3 regions of the Desulfomicrobium macestii genome follow, and region 3 is predicted to be linked to each of the others. Evidence: predicted binding sites of a transcription regulator. Region 3 holds the regulator's gene; each other region holds the start of a gene.
What was found. The regulator sigma-54, encoded in region 3, starts transcription at its own class of promoters, with help from an activator protein. The targets are predictions, from matches to a motif close to CTGGCACGGNNNNTGCTT.

Region 1: a site for sigma-54 is predicted at 2,557-2,574, ahead of flgB (flagellar basal body rod protein FlgB). Genes of this name have one in related genera too.
Region 2: a site for sigma-54 is predicted at 1,914-1,931, ahead of H4684_RS05125 (BMP family protein). Genes of this name have one in related genera too.

Annotation. Positions count from the first base shown of each region.
Region 1 is NZ_JADBGG010000003.1:155,634-162,549, reverse strand. Features, by position in the region: gene hflX (GTPase HflX) at 1-1,070, opposite strand, end outside; gene H4684_RS03145 (IMP cyclohydrolase) at 1,114-1,707, opposite strand; gene H4684_RS03140 (tetratricopeptide repeat protein) at 1,837-2,394, opposite strand; gene flgB (flagellar basal body rod protein FlgB) at 2,647-3,057, shown strand; gene flgC (flagellar basal body rod protein FlgC) at 3,057-3,494, shown strand; gene fliE (flagellar hook-basal body complex protein FliE) at 3,550-3,873, shown strand; gene fliF (flagellar basal-body MS-ring/collar protein FliF) at 3,898-5,505, shown strand; gene fliG (flagellar motor switch protein FliG) at 5,506-6,516, shown strand; gene H4684_RS03110 (FliH/SctL family protein) at 6,509-6,916, shown strand, end outside.
Region 2 is NZ_JADBGG010000005.1:133,820-140,735, reverse strand. Features, by position in the region: gene H4684_RS05130 (ABC transporter ATP-binding protein) at 1-837, opposite strand, end outside; gene H4684_RS05125 (BMP family protein) at 882-1,865, opposite strand; gene H4684_RS05120 (TRAP transporter substrate-binding protein) at 2,581-3,636, shown strand; gene H4684_RS05115 (TRAP transporter small permease subunit) at 3,790-4,326, shown strand; gene H4684_RS05110 (TRAP transporter large permease) at 4,323-5,648, shown strand; gene H4684_RS05105 (glycoside hydrolase family 3 protein) at 5,729-6,916, shown strand, end outside.
Region 3 is NZ_JADBGG010000026.1:42,782-49,697, forward strand. Features, by position in the region: gene H4684_RS15295 (PTS sugar transporter subunit IIA) at 1-158, opposite strand, end outside; gene hpf (ribosome hibernation-promoting factor, HPF/YfiA family) at 162-704, opposite strand; gene rpoN (RNA polymerase factor sigma-54) at 775-2,202, opposite strand; gene lptB (LPS export ABC transporter ATP-binding protein) at 2,309-3,031, opposite strand; gene H4684_RS15315 (LptA/OstA family protein) at 3,028-3,540, opposite strand; gene lptC (LPS export ABC transporter periplasmic protein LptC) at 3,556-4,092, opposite strand; gene H4684_RS15325 (KdsC family phosphatase) at 4,089-4,613, opposite strand; gene kdsA (3-deoxy-8-phosphooctulonate synthase) at 4,603-5,409, opposite strand; gene H4684_RS15335 (CTP synthase) at 5,416-6,916, opposite strand, start outside.

The DNA of each region.
Region 1 (6,916 bases), on a different contig from region 3:
GCCTTGATCTGGGCGATGCGCTCGCGGATCTTGCGGCGATCCATCTCCAGACGCGTCTCGCCCGGACCGCGTCCGCCGATGCCGCCGGCCAGCCTGCTGAGAGCCCGATTCTGGCCCACTAGGCGCGGCATCATGTACTTGAGCTGGGCCATCTCGACCTGCAGCTTTCCTTCGCGAGTCTGGGCGTGCTGGGCGAAAATGTCGAGAATGAGCTGGGTGCGGTCCAGAACCTTGCGCTCGGTGATCTGGCTCAGGTTGCGCTGCTGCGTGGGGGTCAGCTCCTGATCGAAGACCAGGGTCGCGGCATTCTTCTGCAAGGCCAGGACTTCCAGCTCGGCAAGCTTGCCCCGGCCGAGGATGAGCTTGGGATTGACCCGGGTCACCCGCTGCACGACCTGCCCCACCACTTCCAGTCCGGCCGTATCCGCCAGCTCCGCCAGTTCCGCCAGGGATCGCTCCTGCGCGCCCCTGGACTCCGAAGCCACGCTGACCAGTATGGCCGAGCCCTCACGGGCCGCGGCGGCCACGCTTTGGCCCGTGCGCGCAAGCTCGTCCTCCAGGGCCTTGACGTTCGCTCCGAAATCAAAATCCACATCATCCCAGATCATGGCCGGGTGAATCTGATAGGGCAGCTCGTCGGTGTTCGGAGGCAGGATGTGGGCGATCTGGCAGGTTCTGGGAGCCCCGTCGGAAGACACCGTCAGCACGCTGATGGCGTCAAGACGCAAAAAGACCATGTCCATGAGGTCTTCCTGGGTCAGCAGGGACGAATCGAGATGGGTGTGCAGGAGGCGCAGGCCGGAAAGCCGGGAGTCGGCCTGACGATGGCGCGAAAGCTCGGGGATCAGGATGCCGTCCTGCTCTCCGACCAGTACCATGACCGGCACGCCCTTGCGGTTTATGAGCACGCCGATCTGACGGCTGACGCCCCTGCTCAGGATGGCCAGCTCCCGGGCCTGGTCGGGGGTGAACCCGCCCTGGTCGGGAAAGCGTCTGTTGTAGAGCCGGGAAATGGCCGTGATCTGGCTGGGTTTGAGGCCGGTCAGGTTGCCGAGTGGTTTTGATGCTATGGTGTTCTCTCCGTGGCCGGTGTGAGCCGGCCGGGCCGCTCCGTCAGGAGCGGCTCAGGTACTCGGTGATCATGCGGTCGTATTCCGAAGTCAGGGCAAAGGTCGCCACGGCCATGCGCTTGCGGAAGTCCAGGGACAGGGAACCGCCGTTGCTCTTCATCTCCTGCATGCATTCGGCATAGTAGGACGGATCAGGAATGACGGCCACGGAATGAAAGTTCTTGGCCGAGGCGCGCAGCATGGTCGGTCCGCCGATGTCGATCTGTTCCACGGCCTGCTTGTCTTCCAGGGTCTGGCGCACGGCTTCGGCAAAATTGTAGAGATTGACGCAGATCAGATCGAAGGGAGACAGCCGCAGGTCCTTCAGGGTCTGCATATGGGTGGAATCGTCCTTGTCGGCCAGGATTCCGGCGTGCACGTGCGGGTGCAGGGTCTTGACCCGGCCGCCCAGAATCTCCGGAAAACCGGTCACGTCGCTGACGGAACGGACTTTGAGGCCCGCCTGGACGAGCTTCTTGCGGGTGCCCCCGGTGGAAACGAGCTCCACTCCCTGCTCTTGCAGAAAACGGGCAAAGTCATCAAGGCCTGATTTATCTGTGACGCTCAGGATGGCCCGGCGAATCGGCAACATGTTCATGGTGTCCCCCTCTCAAAAGAATGTTCGCCGTGCACTGCCACCTTTGATCGCAATATGCAATAACACAGGCAGGCCGAATCCCGGATCGCCGGGATTCGGCCTGCCTTGAGGGAGGGGAACGAAAACGTTCTAAAGCTGGGCCAGAAGTTCGTTCGCCGACGCGTTGCCGGGGTCCAACTCCAAAAGCCGATGCAGATGCGCCTTGGCCTCGTCCTTGCGGCCGCAGGACACAAGGCAACCGCTCAAGGCATAGCGGACTTCGCTCTTGCCCGGATTGATCTCCAGATGCAGCTCAAGGGGGGCGATGGCCTCTGCGGTGCGCCCGAGCACATGCGAAACCTGAACCAGTCCGAAAAGAGCGACGATGTTTTCAGGATTGAGCCCGAGGGCCTTCTGATACAGCTCGAACGCCTTGTCTTCCTGACCCTGCTGGGCGCTGATGAGCGCTATCCCGGCAATGGACTTGTCCGAAGATGCGATATCGTCGGCCTTTTGATACATGGTCAAGGCCTGATTCAGGTCCCCGCGCTGCACCGCAATGGTCGCCAGGCCCAGATACGGATCCGGGTGGACGCCGTTGCTGCTTGCGGCTTTCTGGTAATAACTCTCGGCCTTGTCCAATTCACCCATGAAAAGATAACATTCGCCAAGTTCCTTGTTGATTTCATAATCCAGATGCGAACTCATGGTTCCTCCTCCTTGTCGGCAAATCTAGTATGCGTTGACTGTCTGCCAACGACTTAGCAACTTTGGTGCCACACCTCTCTCCACTCAGCAAAACTTCTCCCCGAACATGCCTCTCTCCTGACAACATGATGATTTTAAATATCATATTGCCTTCTGCGCAATCTGGAATGGTCATTGCAAACCAGACCTCGTCAGCATCCCGGCTCTGTCTCAAGATGAAAAACAAAAGCCGGTATGACAAGGGGTTATCGAATGAAAAGCTTGTTTCCCGATCACATTGATCTGACGGCCAAGGTCATGGATTTTCAGCTGCAGCGTCAAAACATCGTCAGCACCAACCTGGCGAACATCAACACGCCCGGCTACAAGGCCCGCACCCTGGAGTTTGAAAAAGACCTCCAGGCCGCCCTCGGCCTTTCCGAGACCGGAGCCGTGGCCCGCACGCATCCCGACCACTTTCCTCTCGCCTTCGCCGCCGACTCGGCCGAGGCCAGCGTGACCAAATCCTTGACGCCGCGAGTAGTGCAGGGCGTGGACAACGTGGACCTGGACAAGGAGATGGCCGCCATGGCCAAGAACAACCTCCTTTACAACACGCTTGCGACGGTGATGCAGAAAAGCCTCTCCGGCCTGAAGCAAACCATCGCTGACGGAGGCAAATAATGGACTTCATGACCGCCATCGATGTCGGGGCGTCCGCGCTCAAGGCCGAACGCACCCATTTGAACGTCATCTCCATGAACCTGGCCAACGCCAAGACGACCAGAACCGCGGACGGCGGACCGTACCGCCGCAAGGAAGTCGTTTTCAAGGAAACCGAAGTGCAGAGCCCCTTCTCCAAGGCCATGAACTCGGCCCTGGATCAGGACGTCAAAGGAGTCAGGGTCGAATCGGTCCAGAACGACCGGCGGCCGCTCAAGCAGGTTTACGAGCCGGGGCACCCGGACGCCGACGAGGAAGGCTACGTCAGCTATCCGGACATCAACGTGGTGGAGGAGATGACCAACATGCTCTCGGCCATGCGCGCCTACGAGGCCAACGTTTCGACCATCACCACGTCCAAGAGCATGTTTTCCAAGGCCCTTGAAATCGGACGTTAGCCCGGACCATGACCCGGACCGGATAAAGTAGCAGACACAGACAAGGAGACATTCCATGGCGGTATCACCCTTGGCCATCAAGGCCTATTCGGCGGCAAGCGAGCTTTTGAGCAACCCCAAAAGCATCGACGCCAAGAACACGTCCACCAAGGAAGCGACTCAGTCCTTTGCCCAGACCATCGAAGAGTCCCTGGCCAAGGTCAATGAAATGCAGGGGGAAAAATCGCTCATGATCCAGGATTTTGTCTCGGGCAAAAACCAGAACGTGCATGAGCTCATGATCACCCTGCAAAAGGCCGGACTGGCCATGGACATGACCTCCGCCGTCCGCAACAAGGTCATGCAGGCTTATCAGGAAATAATGCGCATCCAGTTCTGATTCTAATACACGCGAGGATTCACCATGCCCCCCTTTCTGCAAAGCACCCTGGCCAAGGCCACGGACTTCTGGACCGATAAATCCCTGGCCCAGCGCATCCTCCTCGGAGGATTGCTGGTCTCGCTCCTGATCGCGTTCTTCGCCATGATCTTCTGGATGAACAAGGTCGACTACAGGGTCCTGTACAGCAATCTGTATCAGGAAGACGCGTCCAGCGTGGTGAACTACCTGCAAAAGGAAAAAATCCCCTACCGGATCACCGATTCCGGAACCACCATCACGGTGCCGGGAGACATGGTTTACGAAGCGCGGCTCAAACTTGCCGGCGAAGGCTCCCTGCATGGTCAGGGCATCGGCTTCGAGCTCTTCGACGAGAACAAGATCGGCCAAACCAACTTCGTGCAGGGCATCAACTACCAGCGCGCCCTCCAGGGCGAGCTGTCCCGCACCATCTCCGAGCTGTCCGAGGTGGAGAGCGCCCGCGTGCACCTGGTGCTGCCCAACAAGAGCCTCTTCGTCGAGGAACAGGCCCCGCCCTCCGCGGCCATCATGCTCAAGCTCAAGGGCGGCCGCAGCCTGGGAGCGCAGCAAGTGCAGGCCATCGTCAACCTCGTCTCCACCAGCGTCGAGGGCATGACCACCGAACACATCACCCTTGCCGACAGCCGGGGCAAGATCCTCTATGAACCCAAGGCGGACACGGACTTCACGGGTTTGAGCTCGACCCAACTTGAATACCAGATGAGCATGCAGCGCAGCCTGGAGCAGCGCATCGAACAGCTTCTGGTGCCCATCGTCGGCCCCGGACGCGTCATCGCCCGCGTCAATGCCGATCTCGACTTCGATCGCACGACCATCCGCAAGGAAATCTTCGACCCCAAGTCCGCCGTGGTCAGGAGCGAGGTCAGAAACGAAGAGGAAAGCAAGGGTTCGGCCAATGTCGACGGCGGTACCCCCGATCCCAATTACCAGGGCGAGAACGACGGCATGGCCTCCGGCACGGCGCAGGAAAGCACCCGCACTTCCTCCACCACGAATTTCGACATCAACAAGGAAGAGCAGCAGATCATCTCCCAGGTCGGGAGCATCAAGCGTTTAAGCGTTGCCGTTCTCGTCGACGGCAAGTACACTCAGCAGCAGGACGGGACGTACGCCTTCGAGCCGCTCAGTGCCGAGCAGATGGAACAAATCCGCCAGCTCAGCCAGCGCGCCGTCGGCTTCGACGACACCCGCGGCGACGCCATAGAGGTCTCCTCGATCTCCTTTGGCGAGCCCATGGGTGCCGAACAGGCCCCGCTTCTGGACGTTGCCTCGCGCTACTTCCAGCTTCTGGGCAAGCCGCTCCTGAACACACTCATCATCCTCCTGTTCCTGCTCTTCGTGGCGCGCCCCGTGGTCCTGGCCCTGATCCGCCCGAAGGTCGAAAAGCCCACCGTGCAGACGTCCGACGAACTGGGTGCGGCCCAGGAGCTCATGGCCCTGACCGAAGGATTGAACGAAGAGGACATGGCGGCCGTGGACGCCGTCAAACGCATCGAAAACGCCAAGCACCTCGCACAGCAGCTTGTCGAGCAGAACATGGATCAGGCCGTCATGATCATGCGCCAATGGATGACTCAGGGAGAAGCATAAGTGGCAGCACCTACTGGAAAACTGACCGGGCCGCAGAAGACGGCCATCCTTATCCTGGCCCTTGGCGACGCGTTTGCCTCCGAGGTCTTCAAGAAGTTCGAACGCGCCGAGATCACTGCCGTGTCACGGGCCATGGCCAAGCTCGATACCGTGAACAAGGAACAGGCCGAGGAAGTGCTCAAGGAGTTCAACCAGGCCATGACCATCGGCAAGGAGATGCTCTACGGCGGCCCGGAACAGGTGCGCAAGATGATCTCCTCGAACCTCGATTCCGACACGGCGCGCTACATCCTGGACGAGCTTGATTTCGATTCCGGGCCCGTGCCCTTCAAGGAGCTTGGCAACGTCAGTCCCAAGATTCTGGCCCAGATCCTGCGCAACGAGCACCCCCAGACCCTGGCGCTGATCCTCGGGCACCTGCCATCCGATAGCGCGGGGAATCTCCTGCAGAACATGGCCCCCGGAGTGCGGGCCGAGGTGCTCATCCGCCTGGCCAAGCTCGAAGCCGTGGCCGAGGAAATGCTGGTCGAGGTCGATCGGGTCCTGCAAAGCCAGCTCATCGCCATCGGCGGCAAGGAAGGCCGCAAGGTCGGCGGCGTCAATTCCGTGGCGGAAATCCTCAACGCCATCGACCGGGCCACGGAAGAGGAAATCATGGCCGACATCGAGGAAGAGAGCGCGCAGCTGGCCGAAGAGATCAAGCAGCTCATGTTCGTCTTCGAGGACATCACCAAGATCGACGACCGCGGCATCCGCGAAGTTCTGAAGGAAATCAGCAACGAGGACCTGACCATGTCCCTGAAGACCGCGCCGGAGGAACTGCGCGAGAAGTTCTTCAAGAACCTGTCCGAACGCGCGGGCAACATGATCCGCGAGGATCTGGAAATCATGGGACCGGTCAAGCTGTCCGAGGTCGAGGCCGCGCAGCAGAACATCGTCAAGCAGGTAAGACGCCTGGAGGCCGAAGGCCGCATCGTCATCGCCGGCAGCGGAGGCGAAGTCCTTGTCTGAGCACGCGCAAAACCCGTGCAGGGTCATTTATGGCTTGCACAGCCGCGACGGCGTCGGACTCAACCGCCCGCCCACCCTGACTTGGAACACGGAGACCGAGGACCACTATATGGAACAGGTACGCCAGCGCGCCCAGCAAATGGCCAAGGATATTCTGGCCCAGGCTCTGGCCGAAGCCGAGCAGATTCGTGCCCGCGCCCAGGCCGAAGGCTTTGCCGCCGGACAAGAGCAGGCCAACTCCATGGCGCAGGCGGAAACCGCGAAAGTCTGCTCCTTCATGGACACGATCCAGGCGGCGATGGTCGCCGAGAAGGAACGCATCTACTCCGAGCACAAGCAAAGCCTCTTCCAGATCATGCGCCTCGCCTTTGAAAAGACCCTGGGTGTCATACTCGACGAA
Region 2 (6,916 bases), on a different contig from region 3:
AAGGCACAGATCGCACAGGCCCGGTCCCCGGTCCGGGGCGTCGGCGCGGACGCGATCCAGAAAAAGGACCTCCTCGCCGGGCGTGAGCTTCCCGCGTGTGGCCTTCGGGATGTTGGCTCCGACCATGGCCTTGGCCAGTTCCTCGGCGCAGGTCTGTCCGGTGGGAGCCTCAAGCACCACGCGACCATGACGCAGCACCACGCAGCGGTCGCTGGCGGCCATGACTTCGCGCAGCTTGTGGGTGATGAAGATGACGCTCAGCCCTTGCTCGACGAGGCCGCGCAGGGTGGCGAAGAGATGGTCGCTTTCCTGCGGGGTGAGCACGGCAGTGGGTTCGTCGAGGATGAGGATGCGTGCGTCCCGGTACATGACCTTCAGGATTTCGACCCGTTGCCGTTCGCCCACGGACAGGCCGCGTACCAAGGCGTGCGGATTTACGTGCAGTCTGAAGCGGTCCATGAGCGATCCCAGCTTGGCCAGGGCGCGCGCCGAGCCCCGGCGCAGCCCCCACAGGGATTCTGTGCCGAGCATGATGTTTTCGAGCACGGTCATGTTCCCGGCCAGGGTGAAGTGCTGGTGGACCATGCCCACGCCCGCTTCGAGCGCGGCCCGGGGCGAACCCGGGGGCAGGGGTTTGCCCTGCACCTCCACGCTGCCGGTGTCGGCCACGTAGTGTCCGAAGAGGATGGACATGAGGGTGGTCTTGCCTGCGCCGTTTTCTCCGAGCAGGGCCAGCATTTCGCCTTGGGCCAGGGTCAGGGAGATGTCGTCGTTGGCTTTGAGAGCACCGAAATTCTTGGTTATGCCGGAAAGTTTCAGCAAGGATGTGGTGGACATGATTGACCGGAAAAAGGGGCCGAACGGTTTCGGCCCCCTTGGGATCAGAAGGTGGATTTGGGTTCGTCGTCGTTGATTTCGATGACCAGGGTTCCGGCCTTGATGGCGGCTTCGGTCTCGGCGATCTTCGCCTTGACGCCGGCGGGGACCTTGTCCTCGAAGTCGTGGAGGGGCGCCAGGGAGGCTCCGCCCTTGGCCATCATGGTCCATTCCCGATAATCCTCGGCGGCGAAGGTTCCGGCCTTGACCCGCTCGATGGCGTGGTTCAGGGCCGCTTCCATGTGCCACAGGGCGGAGGTCACGACCACGCCCTGGCCGTTTTCTTCCTTGTTCATGTCATTGACGTTGCCGAAGGCGATGATGCCCTTTTCGCGGGCGGCATCGACCACTCCGGAGCGTTCGGCGTAGAGCACGTCCACGCCGGACTCGACCTGGGCGTAGGCAAATTCCTTGGCCTTTGGCGGATCGTACCAGGAGCCGATGAAGGAGACCTTGAACTGGACGGCCGGATTGACGGCCTTGGCACCGGCCATGAAGGCGTGAAAGAGGCGGTTCACTTCACCGATGGGGTAGCCGCCGACCATGCCGATCTTGCCCGATTTGCTCATGGAACCCGCGATCATGCCCATGAGGTAGCAGGGCTCGTGGATGTAGTTGTCGAAGACGGACAGATTTGCGCCGTCGGGACCGAAGGTGTCACCCATGAGATAGGCCACGTTCGGGTAATCCTTGGCCACCTTGCGCACGTCGCGGGAGATGCCGAAGGCCTCGCCGACGATGAGTTGCACGCCGGCTTCGGAGTATTCGCGCAGGACACGGATGTAGTCGGTATTGGAGACTTTTTCGCTCCAGACATATTCGATTTCACCGGCCGCTTCGGCGTTTAAAAGAGCCTTGTGCAGGGTCGCGTCCCATTTCTGCTGGATGGGCTGGGTGTAAATGCCCGCGACCTTGATTTTTTCGGCCATGGCCGTGGTGCCCATGAACAATGCCTGGCCGAGCACGGCCAGGAACAGGGTACGTTTCATTTGTGTCCTCGTGTTTCAAGATTGTGTGGAGAAGGGCCAGACCGGTATTAGCAGTATGCATGCCAGAGGATTCAGGCAGGCACGGTGCGCTTTGCGTTCGGTCCGCACCCGGTCCGCGAGAGGTGAAAGACCGGACTTTGTGTCATACGGCTGATGCCCAATGGCGCAACTTTTGTCCATGAAAAAAGGGTCTCCGCCGCTCGGAACCGATCGGTTTCGCAGGTACTCGTGGGCGGTACGGGTCAATTCCGAAAATTATTAATTACAAAAATGGATAATTTTTGGTCACAAGTGAAAATGTTGTGCGATTCCGAAAGGATTTTTTTCCAAAGGGCGGGGAGGGATGTTTTGGCGCTTGTTTTCGGCTCCTCTCGAACCAGTTTCGGGTGTCCCGAGTTGGTGCGCAAAGAGCGTGTATGACAATTTTATTCAATTTTGTAAAATAACATCTTGAAATGTGACTCAATTGGGCAAAAAATACGACATTTATTCTGGAAATACGAGTTTTTTGATAGATTAATAAGTCATTACTTATCGTAATCATGAGTTAAATTCAAAATTGAAAAGTATTGGCCGAGTTATTGCTTTTTTCAGGTTTGTCAGCAGGGACATGCGCTGACGCAAGCGTCATGAGAATGGAAAGCCATTCATGGAACGCCAAAAAAGCGATAATTTTTGGTTTTTATACAGAAACGGTCAACACGGAGCAGGACTCATGAAAAGAAGAGATTTCGTCAAAATGGCTGGCCTTGGAGCCACGGTCGCTGCGGCATCAACCGTGGTCAACGCGCCTTTTGTGCACGCGTCCAAAAAAACGCCTATCCGCTGGCGTCTTCAGACCTATGCCGGACCTGCCCTGGCCGAGCATGTCATCAAGCCGCAGATCGACGCATTCAACAAGATCGCAAGCGGCGACATGGTCATCGAACTCTATAACGCGGACCAGCTCGTGCCCACGCCTGAACTGTTCAGGGCCATGCAGCGCGGAACCATCGACGCCGTGCAGAGCGACGACGACTCCATCGCCGCGCCCGTCGATGTGGCCGTCTTCGCCGCCTACTTTCCCTTCGCCACGCGCTACTCCCTCGATGTGCCCACCCTTTTCAACCATTACGGATTGAACGAAATCTGGCAGGAGGCCTACAGCGAAGTCAAGGGCGTGACCTGGCTTGGCGCCGGCGCCTGGGACCCGTGCAACTTCGCCACCAAACAGCCCATCCGCTCCCTTGCCGACCTGAAGGGCAAGCGGGTCTTCACCTTTCCCACCGGCGGCAAGTTCATGCAGCGTTTCGGCGTGGTGCCCGTGACCCTGCCCTGGGAAGACGTCGAAGTGGCCCTGCAGACCGGAGAGCTGGACGGCATCGCCTGGTCGGGCATCACCGAGGACTACACGGTGGGCTGGGCCGATGTGACGAAATACTATCTGACCAATAACATAAACGGTGCCTGGGTCGGTTCCTATTTCGCCAATTCCGACAAGTGGGAACAGGTTCCCGAGCATCTGAAGACTCTCTTCAAGGTCACCATGGACAGCTCCAACTACTACCGTCAGCATTGGTACTGGTGGGGAGAGGCGCATTACCGCACCAAGGGCGGAAAGCTTGAGCTGACCACCATCCCCGAGGAGGAATGGGCCCAGGTCGAGGCGGAAGCCATCAAGTACTGGGACGAGATCGCGGCCACCAGCCCCCGCTGCGCCAAGGTTGTCCAGATCCTCAAGGATTACACCGAGACCATGAAAAAGGCGGGCAAGCCCTACCGTTACGCCTAACACCGCAAACAAGACAGCAGATCGGAAATGAACCTGCCCGGCTCCCGATGGAGCCGGGCCTTTCCCGCTCCCCGGATTCGGGGACCGATTCCCCCGGTGCGCCCTGAAAGGCCGCCGCTCTGGGATCAGCCATAATCCTTTGCGAGGTGCCCTGTGTTCAAAGCATTGGTGACATATACGAAATACGTGGACGCCTTGAACCGTCTGGTCGGCAAGGTGGCCATGTATCTGATGTTCGTGATGATGTTCATTCTTCTTTATGCGTCGTTTTCACGAAGCATGCTCAACTCTCCCGTGGTCTGGGCCGTGGAGATGGCGCAGTTCACCATGGCCGCCTACTACCTTCTTGGTGGGGGCTATTCGGTCATTCTGCGCGGGCACGTGCGCATGGACGTGCTCTACAGCACCTGGTCGCCAAAGACGCGGGCCATCATCGATGCGCTCACGTCTTTTTTCCTGCTCTTCTATCTCGGCATGCTGCTCTACGGCGGCATATCGAGCACCGCCTATTCCCTTGAGTACGGGCAGAAGAACTATTCCGCCTGGGCTCCGCCGCTCTCGCCGATCAAGATCATCATGGTCGTGGGCATCGTGCTCATGATTCTGCAATGCGTGTCGCGTCTCATCAAGGACATCTCCAAATTCATGGGCGTGGACATGCTCAAAACCTACGGAGACGTGATGCCATGAGTTATGAAATGATCGCTCTTTTGATGTGCACGACCCTCATGGTGCTGCTTCTGACCGGCCAGAGGGTTTTCGGCGCGGTGGGTTTCGTCGGTGCGGCCGCTTCGCTCCTGCTGTGGGGCGACGGCGGCTCGGAGATGCCTTTCAACGCGAGCATGGTGCTCCTGAACTGGTTTCCGCTCCTGACCCTGCCGCTTTTCATCTTCATGGGCTACATGCTCAGCGAATCGGGCATCGCCAACGACCTCTACAAGATGTTCCACGTCTGGATGGGGCCCCTGAACGGCGGCCTGGCCATCGGCACTGTGGTGCTCATGGTCGCCATTTCGGCCATGAACGGGCTGTCCGTCGCGGGCATGGCCATCGGCACGAGCATAGCCCTGCCGGAAATGCTCAAGCGCGGCTACGACAAGAAGATGATCACCGGCGTGATCCAGGCCGGAAGCTCGCTCGGGATCATGGTGCCGCCGAGCATCGTGCTGGTCCTCTACGGTATGATCGCGCGTCAGCCCGTCAGCCAGCTCTGGCTGGCCGGAGTGTTTCCGGGGCTTTTGCTGGCGGTGCTGTTCATTGGTTACATCGTGGTCCGCTGCAAGCTCAACCCGGCCCTCGGGCCCTCCCTTTCCTTCGAGGAGCGTTCCAGCATTTCCCGCCGGGAGAAGATCGCGCTCTTGCGTGCGGGTATCGTCCCCATAGCCATCGTGTTCATGGTCACCGGCCTTTTCATGCTGGGCGTGACCAGTCTGGTCGAAAGCTCCGCCGTGGGCGCGGCCGCGGCCATGATCGCGGCCATGGCCAAGGGACGGCTGAGCCGTCCGGTGCTCGACGCCTCGCTGCACAAGACCCTGTCCGTGAGTTGCATGTTCATGTGGATCATCCTTGCGGCCCTCTGTTATGGAGCGGTTTTCGACGGGCTGGGCGCGGTGCACGCCATCGAGATCCTGTTTCTGGAAAAATGGGGCCTGTCCCCCTGGGGCGTGCTGATCATGATGCAGGTCTCCTACATCATCATGGGCATGTTTCTGGACGACACGGCCATGCTGGTCATCGTCGCGCCGCTGTACATTCCGCTCATCATCGCTCTAGGATTCAACCCCATCTGGTACGGGGTGCTCTATACGGTGACCTGCCAAATTGCCTACATGACGCCGCCCTTCGGCTACAACCTCTTCCTGATGAAGGCCATGGCTCCCAAGGAAGTCACCCTGGTGGACATCTACGGTTCCATCGTACCCTTCGTCACCCTGATGGTGATCGGCCTCGGCCTCATCATCACCTTTCCGCAGATCGCCCTCTACTTGCCGGAGCTGTACTTTCCCAAGTAACACAAGCGCGAACACGGCCGGGAGGCTCCCTCCCGGCCATCAGCAAAGGGGGGAACGACATGATTCGAGGGATGGTGGGGATGTTTGATAGGCCGGCGGGCAAACGTCTTTTCAACGGAGTGCGGCAGCCACGGCCTGCCGGTGTTTTTCATGACGGCATAACATCCACCGGGATGCTTTTTTTTCTTGGAGTGATGCTGTTCCTGATCCCGGCCTCGTCCGGGTTCGCCATGGACACGTCCGCGCTTCGGGCCATGGCGGGGCAGATGCTGCTGGTCGGTTTTCGCGGGACGACGGTGAACAACGACTCGCCCATCCTGCGAGACATTCGGGAGCACAATCTGGGGGGCGTGATCCTCTTTGACCGCGACGTGCAGCTAAAAAGCACGGAGCGCAACATTCAAGGCCCCAGGCAGGTTCGGGCGCTGACCGCGAGCCTGCAGGCCAACGCCCGGACCACGCTTTTTGTCGCCGTGGACCAGGAAGGCGGAAGGGTGCGGCGCTTCCGGGAGGATCGGGGCTTTGCGCCAAGTCCTTCGGCCAAGGCCATGGGGCAGGGCAGTCCGGAGCAGACACGACTTGAAGGCGAACGGACCGGGAAGCTTCTGGCGGGCCTTGGCGTGAACCTGAATTTCGCGCCCGTGGCGGATGTGGACGTCAATCCGCAAAGTCCGGCCATCGGAGCCCTGGAGCGCAGTTTTTCCGCTGATCCGGACCAAGTCGCGCTCCATGCCCATGCCTTCAGCCGGGGGTTGCTCTCGCAGGGCGTTTTGCCCTGTCTCAAGCATTTCCCTGGGCATGGCAGCGCCACGGCGGATTCGCATCTTGGGCTGACCGACATCAGCAAGACCTGGACCCCGGCGGAGCTGCGCCCCTATGAGCTGCTGATCCCGCTCAAGGCCAGCCCCCTGATCATGACCGGACACCTTTTTTTGCGCCGGTTCGACGAGAACCATCCGAGCACCCTGTCCAGTGCCGTGCTCACGGGGCTTTTGCGGCAGCGTTTGGGATTCGAGGGCGTGATCGTCTCCGACGACATGCAGATGAGGGCCATCGCTGAACATTACGGTCAGGACGAAGCGATCCTCCTGGCTGTCGAGGCCGGGGTGGATATTCTGGTTTTCGGCAACAATCTGGACTACGACCCCGACATAGTGCCCAAGGCCGTCGATGTCCTGGTCAAGGCCGTGGAGGAGGGACGCCTCTCCGCCGAACGGATCGAGGCCTCGCATCGGCGCATTCAGGCCGCCAAGCAGCAGCTCCTGACC
Region 3 (6,916 bases):
ATTTCCCGGTCCATGAGGACCTGGGCCACGCGTTTGGGGTCAAGATCGGGATATTTGGCCGACAGCGTCGAAACGAGTTCGGCCAGGACCTCGGTTTTGGTCCTGGCCGAGAGGTCGGAGATGATCAAATCCTTGTCCAGGTATTCAGCAAGCTTCATTCCCTATACCCCGGGGTCGATCAAACCGAAGTCGCCGGTTTTGCGTCGGTAAATGACATTGATCCTTTCGCTTTCGGCGTTGAGGAACACGAGGAATTCGTTGTCCGTGCTTTCAAGCTGCAGCGCGGCTTCTTCAACGATCATGGGCTTGGGCGAGAAGTCGTCGGTCTTTTGGATGACCGGCTTGCGCTTTGCATCCGCGTCGTCCTCGAAACTCCCGGCGTCCATGCGGGTGCTGTCGCTGCCGCCTTTGCGTCGGCTCTTGTCCTTGTCGCGGACCTTGCGCATCTGGGCCTCAAGCTTGTCCCAGACGAGGTCGACGGTGGAGTACATGTCCTCGCTGTCTTCGCGGGCGGAGATATGTACGTTCTTCCCCGTCAGCACTATATCGGCGATATGCCGGAATTTCTCCACTTCGAGATTGACCTGCAGTTCAGCGTCGGGGGTGCCGGCCGTGAATTTGGCGAGCTTGCCGAAGCGGTCTTTGGCGTATTTGCGCAGATGGTCGGAAGGATCGAAGTTTTTGAAATTGAAGGTAATCCTCATGGAAGCCTCCTCGATTGTTGAGGGTCAGCCCTTTTTGCCGTCCGGAAGGGGCGGCCCAAAGGGCGGGATGTCAAAAAACCTGTTTGCGCTTGGATGAGGAATCGATCCCCAGCACTGCGCGATATTTGGCCACTGTTCGCCGGGCGATGTTCACGTCCAGCCGTTCTTTCAGCACCGCGGCGATTTTTTCGTCGCTGTAGGGGTGCTTCGGGTCTTCCTCGCTGACCATTTTCTTGATGATGGCCTTGACCGATTCGGATCCGACCTGAGTTCCATCATCCATTTCCAGCGCGGAATTGAAGAAAAATTTCAGTTCCACGATGCCGTGCGGGGTGGCCACGTATTTGTTCGTGGTGATCCGGCTGACCGTGGATTCGTGCATTTCAATGTCGTCGGCCACATCCTTGAGGATGAGCGGTTTGAGCTTGGTCACGCCGTGTTCGAAAAACCCCCGCTGAAACCTGACAATGCTTTCAACCACTTTGTATAATGTTCTTTGCCTTTGGTGCAAGCTCTTCATGAGCCACATGGCAGAGCGCATCTTGTCATGCAGGTATTCACGGTCCGGGCCTTTGACCGCGAGGTGCATGTCGTCCATGTAGTAGGGGCTCAGCTGCAGCTTCGGCAGGCCGTCGTCGTTCATGACGATGACGAAATCCCCTTCGTATTCGTACACGAAGACATCGGGGCTGACATATATGGTGCTCTCGCTGCCGTAACTGGCGCCCGGCATGGGGTCCAGGGACTGGATTATGTCCAGATAGGCCTTGAGGTCCTCCATCTGGATCTTGAACTTGCGCAGGAGCGGTTTGTAGCGGCGCTTCTCGATGTCTTCGAGATGATCCCCTACCAGGGAAAGCAGGATGGGATCGTCCTGGCCCAGCATTTCCAGCTGGATGAGCAGGCATTCCCGAGGAGACCGCGCGGCCACGCCCACGGGATCGAAGCGCTGCAGACGATGCAGCATGGACTCCACCAGGGCCAGGGGAGAGAGCGTCTCGGAGGCGATGTCCTCGGCGGTGCTCATCAGGTAGCCCTGGGAATCGAGGTTGCCGATGATGGCCTCGCCGATCATCTCCTCTTCTTCGGTGATGTTGGACAGACACAGCTGCCACAGCAGATGACCGTCCAGGGAGGGCTTGCCCGAGAGCCTGGCCTCGTAGGACATCATCTCCTCCAGGGCCTCGGTCTCCTTGAACTGCACTTGCTTGGCGGTGCTTGAAAAATCGCCGAGGTAGTTTTCCCAGTCCGCGTTGCGCATCAGTTCCGCGTCTTCGTAGGAGACTTCCGGGCGTGTTTCGGCCGGAGCCTGGATTTCGTGCTCCTCGGAAATTTCCTTGACCCCCTCCTCAAGCATGGGGTTCTCAAGCAGCTCCTGCTGAACGGCTTCGAGAAGCTCGAATCTGGAGAGCTGAAGCAGCTTGATGGCCTGCTGCAGCTGCGGTGTCATGACTAGCTGCTGCGTCAGCTTGAGGTTTTGTCGGAGTTCAAGGCCCATAATTGATTTGGTTTCACCGTGTCAGAGGATTGCAGGCTAAAAAACTACCCAGTAACGAATCTGCCATAAAGCTTAGGCCCTGGCAATCCTTGGAAAATCGTGTCCGCTAGAGGCTGAATCCTTCACCGAGGTAAACCTTGCGCGCGCCCGGGTCGGCGACGATCTCTTCCGGGCTGCCGTTCAGGATGATGCGGCCGTCGTGGACAAGGTATGCACGGTCGCAGATCTGGAGCGTTTCGCGAACATTGTGGTCGGAGATGAGCACGCCGATGTTCTTGTCGCGAAGGTCCCGGATGATGGCCTGGATGTCGTCCACGGCCAGGGGATCGATGCCGGCGAAGGGTTCGTCCAGGAGGATGAATTTCGGATTCTGGATCAGGGCGCGGGCAATTTCCAGCCTGCGGCGTTCTCCGCCGGACAGAAAGGCGGCCAGCTGCCCTTCAAGGCGGGTGATCCCCAGTTCATCGAGCAGCCTGTCCGCCGTGCGCTTTTGCTCTTCCCGCGAGAATCCCGAATATTCGAGAATCAGTTGCAGGTTCTGACGCACGGTCAGTTTGCGAAAGATGGAGCTTTCCTGCGGCAGATAGCTCATGCCCGCGCGGGCCCGTCTGTGCAGGGGCCAGCGGGTTATGTCCTGGCCGTCCAGAAGGACCTGCCCTCGCGTGGGCCGCACGATGCCCGCGAGCATGTAGAATGTGGTCGTCTTGCCTGCCCCGTTGGGCCCCAGGACGCCAACCACTTCGCCCTGGCTCACGTCAAGCCCGATGTCGTGCACGACATCCCTGGCTCCGTAGCGCTTGGCCAGATTCTGACCGGTCAGGGTGGTCACTGCCCAAGCCCCTCTTTGCCGGCGGGAGTGTTGAAGATGGCCTCGACCCGTCCCTTGCCGCCCAGTACTTCGCTGCGGTTTTCCTTGATGTAGAGCTTAATGACCTCGCCCTGGATCTTGTTGGCGCCTTCCATGAGCATGGGGCTGTCTTCCATGGTCAGAAGGTCCTTGTCGGCTTCATAGGTGGCCTTTCCGCAGGTGCCGGTGCGGCCCTTGTCCGCTTTTATGCGCACGTTGCCCTTGGCGATGATTTTCTTGATGGCTCCCTGCTCGTCGGGCACGCCCTGGGTGGCGTTCTTGGCGCCGTCCTTTTTTTCCAGCAGCACGGTCAGCGTGTCGGACCAGAGCTGGATGTCCTGGCGAATGACGTACACGGAGCCGGTGAAGATCACCTGGTCCCCTTTCTGGGTGTAGGTCATGGTGTCGGAAGTGATCTTGACCGGGACGGTCTCGGCCGCCCAGAGAGGCGTCGCACAGGCGAGGAAGAGAAGAAGTATGAGTGAACGCATTTGGTAACCCGCTTGTCAGTTCATGATGACCTGGACGTTGCCTTGGGCCAGGAAGTCCCCTGTGTCCAGAAAATATGTCAGGGTGTCCGAACGGCCCTGCATGGATTCGCCAGTCAGTTCAACCGTGCCGCCGAGAACGAGTGTCCGGTTTTGTCCTGTGTAGTCAAGGGTCTCGGAGCGCATCACGTATTGGCCCTGGGTGCCGTTGACCCCGTCCCACATTCTGGCCCGGTCCTCTTTTTGCCAGACCTGGCCCCTGGGCGCCCGAACCTCGATGGGTTCCCCGCCTTCCTCGCCCCAGTAGACGATGATCGGGGCGGCGAGGGTGAGTTCATCGCCGTTTTCGGAGTAGTCGGCGCCGGTGGCGCTGAGGTTCCAGAGCTTCTTGCCGTCCTTGCCCTGGCTCAGGTTCACGCCTTTGAGGCTCAAGTCCACATCCAGATTCCGGATCGTCGGGTTGTCCAGGCGCTCGGGCCAGAGCAGCCGTTTTCCGAGCATTGCGATTCCAGCCAGAACGACAAGGGTCAAAAGCCCGACCAGCAGCCGCTTCATTCCCGGACCCAGTCCTGCCAAAGAGCTTCGAGTTTGCCCTGGGCGCGCAGGATGAAATCTATGGCTTCGCGCACGGCGCCCTGGCCGCCCATGGATCTGGTTGTCCAGGCCGCAAGCTTGAGTATCTCGGGGCGGGCGTTGGGGACGGCGATGGGCAGTCCGACCAGGGACATGGGCGCCGCGTCGACCCAGTCGTCACCGACATAGGCCATCTGCGCCAAGGGGATGCCCGTTTCTTCGGAAATCCGGCGCAGGATCGGGGCCTTGCGGTGATGGCCGGGATAGTAATGGCTGATGCCAAGCTCCGTGACCCGCCTGCGCACTGCCGGGGAATCAAGGCCGGTAATGACCGCGAACTCGATGCCGACCTGCGGGGCCATCTTGATGGCCAGCCCGTCCTGGACGTTGAAGCGTTTCATTACGCAGCCCGATTCGTCATAATAGAGGCCGCCGTCGGTGAGCACCCCGTCCACGTCCAGGATGATCAGGCGCACGTCCCGGGCGAGCAGTTCAGCATTCATTCGGGATGCTCCAGATGGCCGCAAGCTCCGAAAGAAGAGTGCGGGCCTTGGCCAGGGGCCAGGAATTGGGGCCGTCGCAGAGAGCCTTGTCCGGGTCCGGGTGGATCTCCATGAAGAGGCCCTGACAGCCGCAGGCCACGGCGGCCCGGGCCAGCGGCGGCACGAACTCGCGCTGGCCGCCGGAGGACATGCCCTGTCCGCCGGGCAACTGCACCGAGTGGGTGGCGTCGAAGATCACGGGGCAGCCGAACTGCTTCATGATGACCAGGGAGCGGAAATCAACGACCAGATTGTTGTAGCCGAACATGGAACCGCGCTCGGTCAGCCAGATGCGGTCGAATCCTTCGGATCGGATTTTCTCCACCGGCCCCTGCATGTCCCAGGGTGCCATGAACTGCCCTTTCTTGATGTTCACGATGCGCTCGGTGCGCGCGGCGGCGAGCAGCAGATCGGTCTGGCGGCAGAGGAAGGCCGGGATCTGCAGCACGTCGGCCACCTCGGCCACCAGGGAGGCCTGGCGCGGCTCGTGGATGTCCGTGATCACGGGCAGCCCGGTGCGGCTCTTGATCTGGGCCAACCAATCGAGCCCCATGTCCAGTCCCGGTCCGCGGAAGCTCGCTCCGGCCGTGCGGTTGGCCTTGTCATAGGAACTCTTGAATATGAGCGGCAGGTTCAGATCACGCGCGATGGCCTGCAACTCGACGGCCACGGTCATGGCCAGATCCAGGCTTTCGAGGACGCAGGGTCCGGCGATGAGAAAGGGGCGTCCGGCGACCAGGGTGGAGCAGTCAATCATGTTTTTTTACTCGGTTTTCTTGTTGGCCACGGCCGCGCGAATGAATTCGCGGAACAGCGGATGCGGCTGCATGGGGGTGGAGGTGAACTCCGGATGGAACTGGCAACCCAGGAACCACGGATGATCCTTGATCTCCACTATCTCGACCAGGCTCTTGTCCGGGGACAGGCCGCTGATGGTCAGTCCGGCCTCCTCGAAACGGCTCTGGTAGGCGCTGTTGAATTCGTAGCGGTGGCGATGACGTTCCGAAACCTCGACCGCACCGTAGGCTTCATAGGCGCGGGTGTCTTTTTCGATCACGCAGGGGTAGGCGCCAAGGCGCATGGTTCCGCCTTTTTCGCTCGTCATGTCGCGGCGCTGCACGCACTTCTTGCGGAAATCGAACCATTCTTTCATCAGATAGATGACCGGATCCGGCGTGGTCAGGTCGAACTCCTCGGAGTTGGCCTTGGTCAGGCCCATGACGCTTCTGGCGTACTCGATGACCGCGCACTGCATGCCAAGGCAGATGCCGAAGAAGGGGATCCTGTTTTCGCGGGCATGGGTGATGGCCGCGATCTTGCCTTCCACGCCGCGGATGCCGAAGCCGCCGGGGACGAGGATGCCGTCGGCCTCGGCGAGGCTCTCGGCCACGTTTTCGGCGGTGATTTCCTCGGAGTTGACGTACAGGAAGCGGATGGCTGCGTTGTTGGCCACGCCGCCGTGGGTCAGGGCTTCATGCAGGCTCTTGTAGGCTTCCTTCAGGTCCACGTACTTGCCGACGATGGCAATGGTGACCTCTGACGTTGGATGGTGCAGGTTGTAGACGAGATTCTTCCACTCCTGCAGGTCCGGATTCTTGGCGGCCAGGCGCAGGAGGATGGCGATTTTCTGGTCAACACCTTCATTATAAAGGGTCAGGGGCAGTTCGTAGATGTGGTTTACGTCGATGGCGGTGAAGACCGCGTCCCGGTCCACATTGCAGAACAGCGAAATCTTGCGTTTGATGTCGTCGCCAAGGTCCACTTCGGAGCGGCAGAGGATGATGTCCGGCTGGATGCCGAGGCTGCGCAGTTCCTTGACGGAGTGCTGGGTGGGCTTGGTTTTGAGCTCGCCGGCGGTCTTGATGTAGGGGACCAGCGTGAGGTGGATGTAGAGGACGTTGTCCTTGCCGAGGTCGGCCCGCAATTGACGGATGGCTTCAAGGAACGGCAGCCCCTCGATGTCGCCCACAGTGCCGCCGATCTCGACCAGGGTCACGTCCAGGTCGTCGCTGGCGAGGCTCAGGATGGACGACTTGATCTCGTCGGTGATGTGCGGGATGACCTGTACCGTGCCGCCCAGGTAGTCGCCGCGACGTTCCTTGGTGATGACGGTATTGTAGATGCGCCCGGACGTGTAGTTGTTGCGCTGGCTCAGGTGGGTGCCGAGATAGCGCTCGTAGTGCCCAAGATCCAGATCCGTTTCGGCGCCGTCGTCGGTGACGTAGACTTCGCCGTGCTGGAAGGGGTTCATGGTGCCCGGGTCG